3 regions of the Streptomyces sp. 3330 genome follow, and region 1 is predicted to be linked to each of the others. Evidence: riboswitches for the same ligand, from Rfam matches in the RefSeq annotation. Region 1 holds a riboswitch; each other region holds the start of a gene.
What was found. Region 1 has a riboswitch for thiamine pyrophosphate ahead of thiC (phosphomethylpyrimidine synthase ThiC). Riboswitches for the same ligand answer to the same signal wherever they lie in the genome.
Positions count from the first base shown of each region.

Region 2: another riboswitch for thiamine pyrophosphate. It lies ahead of thiO (glycine oxidase ThiO); the one in region 1 lies ahead of thiC (phosphomethylpyrimidine synthase ThiC).
Region 3: another riboswitch for thiamine pyrophosphate. It lies ahead of J2X68_RS21680 (thiamine ABC transporter substrate-binding protein); the one in region 1 lies ahead of thiC (phosphomethylpyrimidine synthase ThiC).

Region 1 is NZ_JAVDVA010000010.1:93,409-98,704, forward strand. Features, by position in the region: gene J2X68_RS18585 (SsgA family sporulation/cell division regulator) at 1-438, shown strand, start outside; gene J2X68_RS18590 (YibE/F family protein) at 613-1,914, opposite strand; TPP riboswitch at 2,785-2,974, shown strand; gene thiC (phosphomethylpyrimidine synthase ThiC) at 2,967-4,793, shown strand; gene J2X68_RS18600 (VWA domain-containing protein) at 5,059-5,296, shown strand, end outside.
Region 2 is NZ_JAVDVA010000001.1:12,505-17,800, forward strand. Features, by position in the region: gene J2X68_RS00065 (FAD-dependent oxidoreductase) at 1-1,030, opposite strand, end outside; gene J2X68_RS00070 (hypothetical protein) at 1,063-1,413, opposite strand; TPP riboswitch at 1,466-1,576, shown strand; gene thiO (glycine oxidase ThiO) at 1,574-2,740, shown strand; gene thiS (sulfur carrier protein ThiS) at 2,809-3,009, shown strand; gene J2X68_RS00085 (thiazole synthase) at 3,013-3,807, shown strand; gene pknB (Stk1 family PASTA domain-containing Ser/Thr kinase) at 3,946-5,296, shown strand, end outside.
Region 3 is NZ_JAVDVA010000012.1:211,372-216,667, reverse strand. Features, by position in the region: gene J2X68_RS21685 (iron ABC transporter permease) at 1-1,410, opposite strand, end outside; gene J2X68_RS21680 (thiamine ABC transporter substrate-binding protein) at 1,386-2,462, opposite strand; TPP riboswitch at 2,555-2,660, opposite strand; gene rlmN (23S rRNA (adenine(2503)-C(2))-methyltransferase RlmN) at 2,723-3,829, opposite strand; gene J2X68_RS21670 (hypothetical protein) at 3,999-4,625, opposite strand; gene J2X68_RS21665 (phosphatidate cytidylyltransferase) at 5,161-5,296, opposite strand, start outside.

The sequences.
Region 1 (5,296 bases):
TCCGTACAGGCAGTACAGGCAGAGGTCATGATGAGCTTCCTCGTGTCCGAGGAGCTCTCGTTCCGCATTCCGGTGGAGCTGGGTTACGAGTCGTGCGATCCCTACGCCGTGCGCCTCACCTTCCATCTGCCCGGTGATGCCCCGGTGACCTGGGCTTTCGGGCGCGAGCTGCTCATCGACGGGGTGGGCAGACCGTGCGGCGAAGGGGACGTCCGTGTCTCGCCGGTGGATCCCGATGTGCTGGGGGAGGTTCTGATCCGGCTTCAGGTCGGCGGCGACCAGGCGCTGTTCCGCTCCTCGACAGCCCCGCTCGTGGCGTTCCTCGACCGCACCGACAAGCTGGTCCCCTTGGGCCAGGAGGGTGCTCTCGCCGATTTCGACGCGCATCTGGACGAGGCGTTGGACCGGATCCTGGCGGAGGAACAGAGCGCCGGCTGACATGCACGGGAAGCGAGCGGTGGCGAAACGCGCGGCGGTGGATGCTTCGGCGCGGTCACTGGTGTGCAGTAACGCTTCTTCATGGGGTGGGGCGGGCGCGCCACGGCCTTGCCGGGAGAGGTGAGGCGTGCGCCCGAGTCGGCCCGCGCGGGCGCCACCCGGGCGTCCTCCCCTTCAGCGCTTGCGCCGCCTGCCCCGTCCGCCCCGGGCCGGTGCGCTGCCCGCGACCGCGGCCCCCGCCGAGGCCGCTGGGACGGCTTCCTGAGCCGTCACGGGTGCCTTTCCTGACCCCGGCCGGTCGGCGGAGACCACCAGGGCCGCCAGGGCCGTCGTGACGGGCACGGAGGCGACCAGACCGATCGAGCCCACCAGGGTGCGGACGATCTCCTCGGCGACCAGTTCGCTGTTGGCGACCGCGCCCACACTGCTCTGCGCGATCGAGAAGAGCAGCAGCAGCGGCAGCGCGGCACCGGCGTAGGCGAGGACGAGCGTGTTGACCACGGACGCGATGTGGTCGCGGCCGATGCGGATGCCGGCCCGGTACAGACCCCGCCAGCCCATCGCGGGGTTGGCCTCGTGCAGCTCCCAGACCGCCGAGGTCTGCGTGACCGTCACGTCGTCGAGCACGCCGAGAGAGCCGATGATGATGCCGGCCAGCAGCAGACCGCTCATGTCGATCGACGGGTACAGGCCGTGGATCAGACCGGTGTTGTCGTCCGTGTTCCCGGTGAGCGCGGCCCAGTCGATGAACAGCGAGCCGAGGACGCCGATCAGCAGCAGCGAGATCAGCGTGCCGAGCACCGCGACGGAGGTGCGGGCCGAGAGCCCGTGACAGAGGTACAGCGCGATCAGCATGATGGCGCTCGACCCCACCACCGCCACGACCAGCGGGTTCGACCCCTGGAGGATCGCGGGCAGGACGAAGAAGTTCAGCACCATGAAGCTGATGGCCAGCGCGACCAGCGCCATGACGCCCCTCAGCCGCCCGACGACCACGACGGCGACCGCGAAGATGATGGCCAGGACCGCCATGGGAATGCGACGGTTCACGTCGGTGACCGAGTACTGGAGGTCCTTCGGCGCGGAGGGTTCGTAGGCCACCACGACCTTCTCGCCCTGCTCCAACTGCCGTGTCTGGTCGGGCTGGACGATCTCGGTGAACGTACGGCCCTTGTCGTCGCCCGTGTCCACCCGGATCGTGGCGCGCTTGCAGGTACCGCTCGCCTGCTGCTGCGCGGAGGAGCCCTCGGCGGTGGAGGTGTCGCCGGTGGGGGTGTCGCCCGAGGCGTTGACCGACGCGCAGCTCACGCTCACGACCTTGGTGACCGTGGCCTGCTGGGTCTGCCGGTCGAAGCCGACTCCGGTGCGCTCGTGCGCCGGGGCTCCCCCGGGCCACAGCACCACGAGTCCCACCAGTACCGCGGCCCCGAACGGGATGAGGATGGCCGCGATGACCTTGCGCAGGTGCTGGGACACCGGGGCGGCAGGGCCGTGGCTGTGACTGTGCCCGTGGGAGTGCCCGTGCCCGCCGTCAGAGCCGGATCCGGAGTCCGAACCGGGTGCGGGCCCGTCGCCCGGACCATGACCAGGTCCGTCACCCGGACCGTGGCCGTGACCGCCGCCGTGGCCCCCGCCGGTGCCGCTCCCGGCGCCACCGTCGTGACCGTGCCCATGACGGTGTTCGTGGGCAGCGTCGTATCCGTCACCAAAGCCTGGACCAGGGACGGGAGCAGAGCCGGAGCCGGGTCCACGTTCAGGGTGAGGGAACGAGTCAGGACGCGGGCCAGGGCCAGGACGAGGGCCGGAACCGCGGTCAGGGCCGTACTCCTGGCGAAGGGCGGGTCCGTCCGAGTAGCCCCGGCCGTCTCCGTATCCCTGGCTGTTCCCGTAACCCGGGTCGGTCCCGGCCCCCTGCCCCTGCCCCTGCCCGCTGCTTCCGTATCCCTGCCCCTGCCCGTCCTGATGTCCGCTACCGGGCACGGGCCCTGCCCCGGGGCGCGGGCGTTCGCTCGAGCCGGGTGCCTGACCGCTGGGGGTGCCGACGGTGCCGGCGGTGCCGACGCGTCGCAGTCCGCCGAGCCCACCGGCGTAGCCCGGCCCACGGTCGGGGTTACGGGGCTGGTCGTGACCGCTGTTGAAGTCACGGTCGCCTCTGGGGCCGCTTTCGGAACCGCTTCCAGAACCGATTCCGGAGCCATTGCCGGGACCACCGGCGGCGCCCGGTCGGCGGGGCGGCTCGGGCGGCGGATACGGGGGCTGGTGTGTCGTGGTCACCGACCGATCATCGCAAGAACGACAGGGGCCCTCTGTTCACCGCGCCAGAAAGGACGCTAGCGTGGAGCCAACCTTTGCACACGCGGGAGCTCGGAGCACCGGGCTGAGAGGGCGCTGACCTCCGTCTTCGCGATGTTTCACGTGGAACGTCTCTCGAATCGAGTGATGTTTCACATGAAACGTCGGCAGGCGGTAGCCGCTGCGTCGACCGCCGAACCTGTTACCGGGTAATGCCGGCGTAGGGAGTAGGTCTCATGACCAACAAGGACGCACGCACGCCTGCCTTCACGCAGAACGCGACCAGCGACAGCACGGTCGACGGGAACGACACGGAGGCCGGGAAGTCCATCGGCTGGCACAAGGGGTACGTCGAGGGCGCTCGCCCCGATCTACGTGTGCCGGTTCGTCAGGTGCATCTCACCAACGGGCAGTCGGTCACCCTGTACGACACCTCCGGCCCGTACACCGATCCGCTCGTCGAGACCGACGTCCGCAGGGGCCTGTCGCCCCTGCGCGAGAACTGGATCATCGCCCGCGGCGACACCGAGGAGTACGCCGGCCGGCCGGTGCGCCCCGAGGACGACGGCATCAAGCACACCTCACCGCGCGGCGGTCTGCGTAACCTCGACGCCGTCTTCCCGGGGCGGCCGCGCCTGCCGCGCCGCGGGCGGGACGGCGAGGCGGTCACCCAGCTCGCGTATGCGCGCCGGGGGGAGATCACACCCGAGATGGAGTTCGTGGCCATCCGGGAGAACGTTTCTCCCGAGGTCGTCCGCGAGGAGATCGCGGCGGGCCGCGCCGTCCTGCCGGCCAACGTCAACCACCCGGAGATCGAGCCGATGATCATCGGCAAGCGGTTCCTGGTGAAGGTCAACGCCAACATCGGCAACTCGGCGGTGACGTCCTCCATCGAGGAGGAGGTCGACAAGATGACCTGGGCGACCCGTTGGGGTGCCGACACGGTCATGGACCTCTCGACCGGCCGCAACATCCACACGACCCGTGAGTGGGTGCTGCGCAACTCCCCCGTCCCCATCGGCACGGTGCCGCTGTACCAGGCGCTGGAGAAGGTCGACGGCCGGGCCGAGGAACTGACCTGGGAGATCTACAAGGACACCGTCATCGAGCAGGCCGAGCAGGGCGTGGACTACATGACGGTCCACGCCGGCGTCCGCCTGCCGTACGTCCCGCTCACGGCCCATCGCAAGACCGGCATCGTGTCGCGGGGCGGCTCGATCATGGCGGCCTGGTGCCTCGCCCACCACAAGGAGTCGTTCCTCTACGAGAACTTCGAGGAACTCTGCGAGATCCTCGCCGCCTACGACGTCACGTACTCGCTGGGCGACGGGTTGCGTCCGGGCTCCATCGCGGACGCCAACGACGCGGCGCAGTTCGCGGAGTTGAGGACCCTCGGGGAACTCAACCGGATCGCGAAGCGTTTCCATGTTCAGACGATGATCGAGGGCCCGGGACACGTCCCGATGCACAAGATCAAGGAGAACATCGACCTTCAGCAGGAGATCTGTGATGAAGCTCCGTTCTATACGCTCGGCCCACTGACGACGGACGTCGCGCCGGCGTACGACCACATCACCTCCGGCATCGGCGCCGCGATGATCGCCTGGTGGGGCACGGCCATGCTCTGCTACGTCACGCCCAAGGAACACCTGGGCCTGCCCAACCGCGACGACGTCAAGACCGGCGTGATCACCTACAAGATCGCCGCCCACGCGGCCGACCTCGCCAAGGGGCACCCCGGCGCTCAGGAATGGGACGACGCGCTGTCGGACGCCCGCTTCGAGTTCCGCTGGGAGGACCAGTTCAACCTCGCCCTCGATCCGGACACGGCACGGGAGTTCCACGACGAGACGCTCCCGGCGGAGCCGGCGAAGACGGCCCACTTCTGCTCGATGTGCGGGCCGAAGTTCTGCTCGATGAAGATCAGCCAGAGCATCAACGAGCGGTTCGGCGCCGGGGCGGCCGAGGGGGCTTCGGCGGAGGAGATCGCCGAGGGCATGCTGGAGAAGTCGAGGGAGTTCGCGGCGAGCGGGAACCGGGTGTACCTGCCGCTGGCTGACTGACGTACGCGGACCGGCGCTGTCCTCGAGGTCCGACCCCTGGGGACGGCGCCGCCACCGTGTCGGCATGGCCGCTCCCGGGGGAGGCGCTTCGGAGGGGCCCGAGCGAGGTGCAGGCCGAGCGCCGGGGTGATGCCCGCGGAGGCCGCCTCACGCCGGCACCGGTCGCTGCGCCGCGGCCCGACGGCACGCTCTTCGCGGTCGTCCAGGAGGAAAGTGTCGTGCTCGTTCGGTTGCCTCAGGGCGTCCGCTCGGCAGACTGGCCTGCATGACAGCGCGATCCCTGAGCAAGGGTGCCAATCTGCCGGTCGACGTACCGGACGTACGGATCGAACTCAGCTGGGCCGAGGGGGCCGGTGGGCCGGACATCGACGCCTCGGCGCTGCTGCTGGCGCAGGACGGACGGGTGCGCGACGACGGGGACTTCGTCTTCTACAACCAGCCGCAGCACACGTCCGGCGCCGTTCGCCACCTCGGCAAGCGGAGCGAAGGCGGTATCTCGACCG
Region 2 (5,296 bases), on a different contig from region 1:
GGTGTCCGGCGTACTGGACGAAGCGGCCGAACTGCTCGGACCAGAAGTACGGGACCGGGTCGTAGACGGCCAGGGGTTCGTCGGTGGCGGCGCCGACGATGTTCGCCGCGACCGTGCGCGGTCCCTGGAGGGCGTTGTCCCAGTGGTGCACGAGGAGTCGCTCGCCGTACCGGCCCGAGGGGAAGGAGGCGCAGTCGCCGACCGCGTACACATCGGGCACCGAGGTCCGCAGCTGGGCGTCGGCCACGACCTCGCCGTGGGCGCCGAGCGTGACGCCGGAGCCGGCCAGCCAGGCGGTGGCGGGGCGGGCGCCGATGCCCACGACGACGGCGCCGGCGGGCAGCCGGGTGCCGTCGTCCAGGACGACCGCACCGGGCTCGACGCGCTCCACGCGCGCGCGGGTGCGCAGATCGACGCCGCTGTCGGCGTACCAGGCGGCCATGGGGGCGGCGACCTCGGCGGGCAGCGCCCCGGCCAGCGGCCGGTCGGCGGCCTCGACCACGGTGACCGCGCAGCCGGCCTCGCGCGCGGCCGTGGCGAACTCGGCGCCGATCCAGCCGGCGCCGACGACCACGACGTCGTGCTGCCGGGCGAGCACGGGCCGCAGCCGCTCGGCGTCGTCCAGGGTGCGCAGCAGATGCACGCCGGGCACGCCCTCGGCGCCGGGCAGCCGGATCGGTTCGGCGCCGGTGGCGAGGACCAGCACGTCGTAGGGGACGGGTCCGGCCTCGGTGTCCAGCTCGTGGTCGGCGGGGCGCAGGCCGTCGACCTCGCGGCCGAGCACCAGCTCGATGCCGAGGCCCTCGAAGTCGACGTCGAAGGCGGAGCCCTCGGCGTTGCCGAGCAGGACGGCCTTGGACAGCGGGGGCCGGTCGTAGGGCTGGTGGGGCTCCGCTCCGATCAGCGTCACCGTGCCGTCGAAGCCCTGTTCCCGCAGCGCCACGGCCGTCTGCACCCCGGCCATGCCCGCGCCGACGACCACCACGCGCCGTCCGGCCGGGCCGCCCTGTTCCTGCCTCTGCTCGCTCACCTGATCACCTTAGGCGGCTGACGAAACGTCAGTCAGCCGTCGTGCGTCGTGACCTGCTCCACAACGCTGGTGCCGCTGCCCTCCTGCGACTCCCACGCCCAGCTCTCCTCGAGCCGCACCCGTCCGTCCGCGAGCTCCACGACCGTCGAGACGCAGCGCCCCGAGGACGTCGTCCCGTCGTGCTTGAGCTGTACGTACCGGAAGTCGAGCCGGTCTCCTTCGCGGGTACCCACCAGATGCCCGCGTACGACGTCGCCGCCGGCGTACTCCGCCCAGATCGCGCCGCCGCGTTCGTGGTACGTGAAGCGGGTGCGGGTGCCGACCTGGCCCGGGGCCTGGTCGGCGACGGGCGCGAGGACGAGGCCGTCCAACGAGCGGGGCATGACGAAAGGCTCCCTTACAGAGGCGCCGGAGCACGGGCTAGGGTGGCCAACGTAGAGCACACGCGGGAGTCCGGACGCACCGGGCTGAGAGGGAGGCTGGCGGCCTCCGACCGTCGAACCTGATCCGGGTCATGCCGGCGAAGGGAGGGGCTGGACGCCCATGTCGTCTTCACGTACGTCAGACGTCCTCGTCATCGGGGGCGGGATCATCGGCCTGGTCACGGCCTGGCGGGCCGCGCAGCGGGGCTTCGCCACGGCGGTCCTCGACCCGGCACCGGGCGGCGGGGCCGCCCAGGTGGCGGCCGGGATGCTGGCCGCCGTCACGGAACTGCACCACGGCGAGCAGACCCTGCTCGGCCTCAACCTGGCCTCCGCCCGCCGCTATCCGGACTTCGCGGCCGAGCTGACGGAGCTGACCGGGCACGATCTGGGCTACCGGCGCTGCGGCACGCTCGCGGTCGCGCTGGACTCCGACGACCGCGCCCATCTGCGGGAACTGCACGCCCTTCAGCAGCAGTCGGGGCTGGAGTCGGAGTGGCTGTCCGGGCGCGAGTGCCGGCGTCTGGAGCCGCTGCTGGCACCGGGGGTGCGGGGCGGGCTGCGGGTCGACGGCGACCACCAGATCGACCCGCGGCGGCTGACCGGGGCGCTGGTGGCCGCGTGCGAGCGGGCCGGGGTGGTCTTCCACCGGGCGCGGGCCGAGCGGCTGTCGGTCGCGGGCGGGCGCGCCACCGGGGCCGTCACGGCGGACGGCACGGCCCTGGAGGCGGGGCAGGTGGTGCTCGCGGGCGGCAGCCTGAGCGGACGGCTCGCGGGGGTGCCGCAGGACGTCCTGCCTCCCGTGCGGCCGGTGAAGGGCCAGGTGCTGCGGCTGGCCGTGCCGCCGCGGTACGCCCCGTTCCTGAGCCGGACCGTGCGGGCCGTGGTGCGCGGCAGCCAGGTCTACCTCGTCCCCCGGGAGAACGGCGAGCTGGTCGTCGGCGCGACCAGCGAGGAGCTGGGCTGGGACACCACGGTGACGGCGGGGGGCGTGTACGAGTTGCTGCGCGACGCCCATGAGCTGGTCCCGGGGATCACCGAGCTGCCGCTCACGGAGACGCGCGCGGGGCTGCGGCCCGGCTCCCCGGACAACGCGCCGCTGCTCGGGCCGACGGACCTCGCCGGGCTGCTGCTGGCCACCGGCCACTACCGCAACGGCGTGCTGCTGACGCCGGTGACGGGTGACGCGATGGCGCACGCCCTGGCCACCGGGGAGCTCCCGGACGAGGCCCGCCCCTTCACACCCCGGCGCTTCGGCGCCGCCGCACTCTCGGAGCAGCCCGCATGAACGCCCAGGGGAACACGCAGGAGAACACCCGGGACGACGGCCCGCGGCACGTCCGGGTGGACGCCCACGTGCACGTCTCGGTGAACGGGGAGCGGCGCGAGTTCGCCGCCGGCACGGCCCTCGACAGCGTCGTACGGTCCCTGACGCCGGCGCCCTCCGGGGTGGCCGCCGCGCTCAACGAGACCGTCGTCCCGCGCGCGCAGTGGCCGTCCACGGCACTGCGCGACGGTGACCGGGTGGAAGTGCTCACCGCGGTGCAGGGGGGCTGAGCCATGGCCGACGATCCCTTCGTCCTCGGCGGCAGGTCCTTCTCGTCCCGGCTGATCATGGGCACGGGGGGTGCGCCCAGCCTGGACGTGCTGGAGCGGGCGCTGGTGGCGTCCGGGACCGAGCTGACCACGGTCGCGATGCGCCGGGTGGACCCCTCGGTGCACGGTTCCGTGCTGTCGGTGCTGGAGCGGCTCGGCATCCGGGTGCTGCCGAACACGGCGGGCTGTTTCACCGCCGGGGAGGCCGTGCTGACCGCCCGGCTGGCGCGGGAGGCGCTGGGCACCGATCTGATCAAGCTGGAGGTCATCGCCGACGAGCGCACCCTGCTGCCGGACCCGATCGAGCTGCTGGAGGCGGCGGAGACGCTGGTGGACGACGGCTTCACGGTGCTGCCGTACACGAACGACGATCCGGTCCTGGCCCGGAAGCTGGAGGACGTGGGCTGCGCGGCGGTGATGCCGCTGGGCTCGCCGATCGGCTCCGGTCTGGGCATCCGCAACCCGCACAACTTCCAGCTGATCGTCGAGCACGCGCGCGTGCCGGTGATCCTGGACGCGGGCGCGGGCACCGCGTCGGACGTGGCACTGGCGATGGAGCTGGGGTGTGCGGGGGTGATGCTGGCGTCGGCGGTGACGCGGGCGAGGGAGCCCGAGCGGATGGCGTCGGCCATGCGGGCCGGCGTCGAGGCGGGAAGGCTGGCCCGGCTGGCCGGACGGATGCCGCCCCGGTACTTCGCGCAGGCGTCCTCGCCGGTGGAGGGCCGGGCCGTGCTGGACCCCGAGCGCCCGGCGTTCTGACCGCCCGCGCGGCTACCGTCCGGTCTTCGGATACGGGGGTCGCGGGACCCGTGGGTTGCGTCACAGGTCGGCTCCAGTCGCGCTGCGATCCCGGCGGAACCGGCGGAGGTGTCAGCGGCGGCTCGTAGACTCACCTGCGTGGACACGACCCTTCAGGACCCTCTGGTCGGGCAACTGCTCGACGGCCGGTATCGCGTAGAGGCGCGGATCGCGGTCGGCGGGATGGCCACGGTCTACCGGGCCGTGGACACCCGCCTGGACCGCGTGCTCGCGCTCAAGGTGATGCACCCGGCGCTCGCCGCCGACGGGGCGTTCGTCGATCGGTTCATCCGGGAGGCGAAGTCGGTCGCCCGGCTCGCGCACCCGAATGTCGTCCAGGTGTTCGATCAGGGCGCCGACGGGTCGTACGTCTATCTGGCCATGGAGTACATCGCCGGCTGCACGCTGCGTGACGTGCTGCGGGAGCGCGGCGCGCTCCAGCCGCGAGCCGCGCTCGACATCCTGGAGCCCGTGCTGGCCGCGCTCGGCGCCGCGCACCGGGCCGGGTTCGTGCACCGGGACATGAAGCCCGAGAACGTGCTGATAGGGGACGACGGGCGGGTCAAGGTCGCGGACTTCGGTCTGGTGCGGTCCGTCGACACGGTGACCAGCACCACGGGGGCCGTGCTCGGCACGGTCGCCTATCTCGCCCCCGAGCAGATCGAGCAGCCGGGCGCCGCCGACCCCCGCGTCGACGTGTACGCGTGCGGGGTGGTGCTCTACGAGATGCTCACCGGTGAGAAACCCCACGACGGCGACTCCCCCGCGATCGTGCTCTACAAGCACCTCCACGAGGACGTCCCGCCGCCGTCCGCCCTCGTCCCCGGGATGCCGTACGAGCTGGACGAGCTGGTGGCGTCGGCCACCGCCCGCACCCCCGAGGTCCGGCCGTACGACGCCGTGGCGCTGCTCGGGCAGGCACGGGAGGCGCGCGCTCCGCTCACCGAGGAGCAGCTGGACGCGATGCCGCCGCAGGCGGTCTCCGCCGGACACGACAACGCCGAGGACCGCACGAGCGTGATCCCGCGCTCGCTCACCGTGCCCCGTCCGCTGCCCGTCGACGACGACGCCGACGACGGCGAGGATCCGCTGCACCGCACCTCGCGCTTCCAGAGCGGGCCGCCCCTGCCGCCCCGGCGCCGTTCCGCACGGCCCCGGCGCGGGGTGCTCGCGCTGGTCGCCGCCGTCCTGCTGGTGTTCGGCGTGGGCGCCGGTGTCTGGTACATCAACTCCGGTCAGTTCACCAAGGTCCCCGCGGTGCTGACGCAGAAGGAGGCGGAGGCCAGGACCCGGCTGGAGGCCGCCGGCCTCGAGGTCGGCAAGGTGCGCCACCAGCACAGCGACACCGTGAAGCGCGGCACCGTGATGGACACCGACCCCGATCCGGGCGCCCGGATCCGCAAGCACGACTCCGTGACGCTCACCGTCTCCGACGGCCCGGAGATCGTGA
Region 3 (5,296 bases), on a different contig from region 1:
GACCTCGCGCCACACCCGCCACGGTGAGGCCCCCAGCACGGCCGCGGCCTCCCGCAGCCGTTGGTCCACCGCCCGCAGCACCGGCAGCATGGTCCGCACGACGAAGGGGACACCGACCAGCGCCTGCGCGAGCGGCACCAGGATCCACGTGCCGCGCAGGTCCAGCGGAGGCTCGTCGAGCGCGATCAGGAACCCGAAGCCGACGGTCACCGCGGAGACGCCCAGCGGCAGCATCAGCAGCGCGTCGAAGCCGCGGACCAGCCGTCCGGCGTCCCGCCGGGTGAGCGCGGCCGCGGCCAGCCCGCCGACCAGCACGGCGATCGCGGTCGCGGCGCCCGCGTACTCCAGCGAGTTGCCGATCGCGTCGATCGGCGGGACCAGGAAGACATTGCTGTCGTCTCCGGTCAGCGCCCGGTAGTAGGCGAAGTCCGGCGCGTCGAACGAGCGCTGCGCCAGCACCGCCAGCGGCAGCACCAGCAGCACGGCGATCGTGCCGAGCACTCCGGCGAGCAGCGCCCACTGCCCGGCGCCGCGCGGCCGCCGCGCCGTCACCGACGCGTCCACCAGCCGCAGCGCGGTCTCCCGCCCGCGCACGGTCCGGGCGTGCACGGCGAGGATCGCGCCGACGGCCACGAACTGCACGATCGTGAGGACGGCGGCCGTGGACAGGTCGAAGATCTCGGAGGTCTGCCGGTAGATCTCCACCTCCAGGGTGGAGAAGGTGGGGCCGCCGAGGATCTGCACCACGCCGAAGGAGGTGAAGGTGAAGAGGAAGACCATCAGCGCGGCGGCCGCGACGGCCGGCCCGAGGGCGGGCAGGGTGACCGTGCGCCACGCCGTCAGGCGGGAGGCGCCGAGCATGCGCGCCGCCTCCTCCTGCCGGGGGTCGAGCTGCGACCACAGCCCGCCCACGGTCCGTACGACGACCGCGTAGTTGAAGAAGACGTGCGCGAGCAGGATCGCCCACACCGTGGTGTCCAGTCGTACGCCCCACAGGTCGTCGAGCAGCCCGCCGCGCCCGACGAGCGCCAGGAACGCCGTGCCGACGACGACCGTCGGCAGCACGAACGGCACGGTGACGACGGCGCGCAGCACCTGCTTGCCCGGGAACTCCAGGCGGGCGAAGACGTACGCGGCGGGCAGCGCGATCAGGAGCGTGAGCGCGGTGGAGGCCAGCGCCTGCCAGGTGGTGAACCACAGGACGTGCCGGATGTCGGACTGCGCGAGCACGTCCCACAGCCGGCCGACGTGCCGGCCCCCGTCGGAGCCGAGCCCCCGGGCGACGATCGCGGCGACCGGGTAGGCGAAGAAGACCGCGAAGAACGCGACGGGCAGGGCCATGAGCCCGAGCCGTGTCGCGTTCCCCGCGCGGGCCGCGCGCGCGGTCACTTCAGTACGAGCGAGGTCCATGACTTGACCCAGTCGTCACGGTTGTCGGCGATCTTCGCCGGGTCGAGCGTCTCGGGGTCCTTCGCCTGCGGCCCGTACTTCGTGAACTCGGCCGGGACCGCGGCCCCCTCCCGCACCGGGTAGACGAACATGTTGAGCGGCATGTCCTGCTGGAACTCCTCGGTGAGCAGGAAGTCCAGGAGCGCCTTGCCGCCCTCGGGGTTGGCGGCGTTGCTCAGCAGGCCCGCGTACTCGACCTGGCGGAAGCAGGTGCCGGTGGAGACGCCGGTCGGGGCGGTCGACGGCTTGGGGTCGCCGTAGATCACCTCGGCGGGCGGCGAGGAGGCGTACGAGACGACCAGCGGCCGGTCGGCGCCCGCCTTCTTCCCGCCGGCGGACCCGGAGAACTCCTCGTTGTAGGCCTGCTCCCAGCCGTCGACGACCTTCACGCCGTTGGCCTTCAGCTTCTTCCAGTAGTCGGCCCAGCCTCCGTCGCCGTACGCGGCGGCCGTGGCCAGCAGGAAGCCGAGCCCGGGCGAGGAGGTGGCGGCGTTCTCGGTGACCAGCAGGTTCTTGTACGCGGGCTTCACGAGATCGTCGAAGGAGGCGGGCGGGGCCAGCTTGTGCGCGGTGAAGTACGCCTTGTCGTAGTTGACGCACACGTCGCCGGTGTCGACGGGCGTGACCCGGTGCTTCTTCTGGTCGGCCCGGTAGGCGGGCAGGACCTGGTCCGCGCCCTTCGCCTCGTACGACTGGAACAGCCCGTTGTCCAGGGCGCGCGACAGCAGCGTGTTGTCGACGCCGAAGAAGACGTCGCCCTGCGGGTTGTCCTTGGTGAGGATCGCCTTGTTGACGGCCTGCCCGGCGTCGCCGTCCTTGAGGACCTTCACCCGGTAGCCGGACTTCTTCTCGAAGTCCGCGAGCACGCTCTTGGAGACGGCCCACGAATCGTGGCTGACGAGGGTGACGGTCTTGGAGCTCGCCGCCGAACCGCCGTCGTCCGACGATCCGCAGGCGGACAGCGTGACGAGGCCGAGACCGACGGCCGCGGCCACGAACGTCCTGGTGTGCACTGGATTTCCTCCTGGGGTTGACCAGGAAGAGACGCGGCCCTGCCCGGGGGCCCGCGGAAGGTTCCGCCGGCACCCCGGGCAGGGCGCAACAGCTTGAGTGATGACCGAACTTCCTACCCAGAATGACCTGGGCAAGGTTCAGAGGGTCTGCGGACTCTCCCGCACTCTCAGCGCTGTGGCGCTCCCCTGTCGGAATATGAAGATGTACTGATACGGACGTACTGGTACCCGATACGTCATACCTGATACCGGGAGTCAGACTACCGCTCGGTGGCCGCGAGCTGACCGCACGCCCCGTCGATCTCCTGGCCTCGGGTGTCCCGGACGGTGACGGGCACGCCGTGCGCGGCGATCGCCTCGACGAACGCCTTCTCGTCCTCGGGCCGGGAGGCCGTCCACTTCGAACCCGGGGTCGGGTTCAGCGGGATGAGGTTGACGTGCACGGGCTTGCCGCGCAGCAGCCGCCCGAGCCGGTCCCCACGCCAGGCCTGGTCGTTGATGTCGCGGATCAGCGCGTACTCGATGGACAGCCGGCGCCCGGACCGCTCGGTGTACTCGAATCCGGCGTCGAGCACCTCGCGCACCTTCCACCGCGTGTTCACGGGGACGAGCGTGTCGCGCAGCTCGTCGTCCGGCGCGTGCAGGGAGATCGCGAGCCGGCACTTGAAGCCCTCGTCGGAGAACCGGTGGATGGCCGGCACCAGGCCGACCGTCGACACGGTGATGCCGCGCTGCGACAGCCCGAGCCCGTCCGGAGCCGGGTCGGTGAGCGCGCGGATGGCGCCGACGACCCGCTTGTAGTTGGCGAGCGGCTCGCCCATCCCCATGAAGACGATGTTGGAGAGCCTGGCGGGCCCGCCGGGCACGTCCCCGTCCCGCAGGGCGCGCATCCCGTCGACGATCTGGTGCACGATCTCGGCGGTGGACAGATTGCGGTCCAGCCCCGCCTGCCCGGTCGCGCAGAACGGGCAGTTCATCCCGCATCCGGCCTGCGAGCTGATGCACATGGTCACCCGGTCCGGGTAGCGCATCAGCACCGACTCGACGAGCGTGCCGTCGAACAGCCGCCACAGCGTCTTACGGGTGGTCCCCTGGTCCGTCGACAGGTGCCGCACGACCGACATCAGATCCGGCAGCAGCGCCTCACGCAGCTTCTCGCGGGCGCCGGCGGGGATGTCGGTCCACTCCGCCGGGTCGTGCGCGTACCGCGCGAAGTAGTGCTGCGACAGCTGCTTGGCACGGAAGGGCTTCTCCCCGATCTCCGCCACGACCTCCTTCCGCTCGGCGGGCGAGAGGTCGGCGAGATGCCGCGGCGGCTTCTTGGCTCCGCGGGGGGCGACGAAAGTGAGTTCTCCGGGTGCAGGCATAACACGACCAGTGTGGCAGATCATCGCCGGGGGCCCAGGCCAGAGGGGGGTGGGGGTGGTCACCCTTGGGCATCCCCTGTCAGCGTTGGTCGGCCTCGCACGGCCCGGGGACGGCCCGGGACTCAGTCGGCCCCGACCGGCCACGCCCAGGCAGCGGCGTCACCGCCCCTCACTCCAGCTGCATGGGAGCGACCTGAAGCTGTTCCCTGTAGGGCCAGGTGAAGGTGCGGTCGGGTTCGAGGTGGGAGTCCCCCCAGTGGATGGCATGGATGCCGTTCTCGGCGTCGGCCGTGAAGAACACGCAGACCAGCCTGGTGGAAGCCCCCAGCTCCTCGAACGTCTCGTGCAGCCCCAGGTACTCCTCGGTCGCCAGGTCCTCGCCGATGTCGAACAGGGCTTCCGGAGGCTGCGGTCCGTGCGCCCGGAGCAGCCGGTGCCGAGTGGGCGACGCGTTGGCCGGCAACCGGGCCCGGTCCAGAGGCCTCGGCCTGTCCGCGTACCGGAAGGGGAAGAGCGCGTGATCGTTGATCACCGCGTACTCGTATCCGCGCACGTCGCGCACGGCTTCCCCCAGCTCCCGCGCCGTTTCCGCGAGGTTCTCGCGCACCACTCCCGCAAGGGCGACACCGTACGGACTCCGCTTCTTCAACCCCGCAGCGAGATGCGCGGCATGAGCCTTCCCGTGCGCCTTGGCCAGTTGCACCGGGACCGCAGCGGCCAGTGCGCCGGCATGCCGCCCGAACCGCTCGACGGCCCAGGCCGACGGCCCCACCGGATAACCACCCAACACCGACATGCAGTGCTCCCTCCCCCAGGTCCCGCCTCCGAACTGTGTGACACGTACACGAAGGGTGCACAAGGGGGCGATCCGGCCACGCCGTGGCCGCACACGTTCGGTTCTCAGCAGCGGCGACCGGCGATGGCGGACGGTGGGACCGGCTTCCGCATGCGCACCCGCCCGGAGGGTCTCGTCCGATCGACCCCGGCCGTCGCCTCATCCTGCTGGCGCCGGAACCGGTCGTCCACATGGCCAACGACTTGTTCATCACGTTGCGGAGCAAACGCAATGCCGTCGCGGCCGGACACGACGCACACAGCCCGGAGTACATGCAGGCCTCGAATTCCTACGCGGAAGCCCTGCAGACGCTCAGATCCGAGATACGCCGCGATCTCGGACGCGGCCCGCTCCGGCGCAGAGTCGAGTACTGACCTCCCGGCGGCCCGAGCTCCGCGCATTCCAGCCCCGTGCTGCCCCGTACTGCACAACACAGCGGGCCCCCTCCCCGTACGCACAGGGAGGGGGCCCGCGTGAGCCGGTGGTGCGGTGTGGGTCAGCCGGAGCCCACGAACAGGACGAGCAGCAGCCACACCACGGGAGCCGTGGGCAGCAGCGAGTCGAGGCGGTCCATGATGCCCCCGTGGCCCGGGAGCAGCGTGCCCATGTCCTTGATGCCCAGGTCCCGCTTG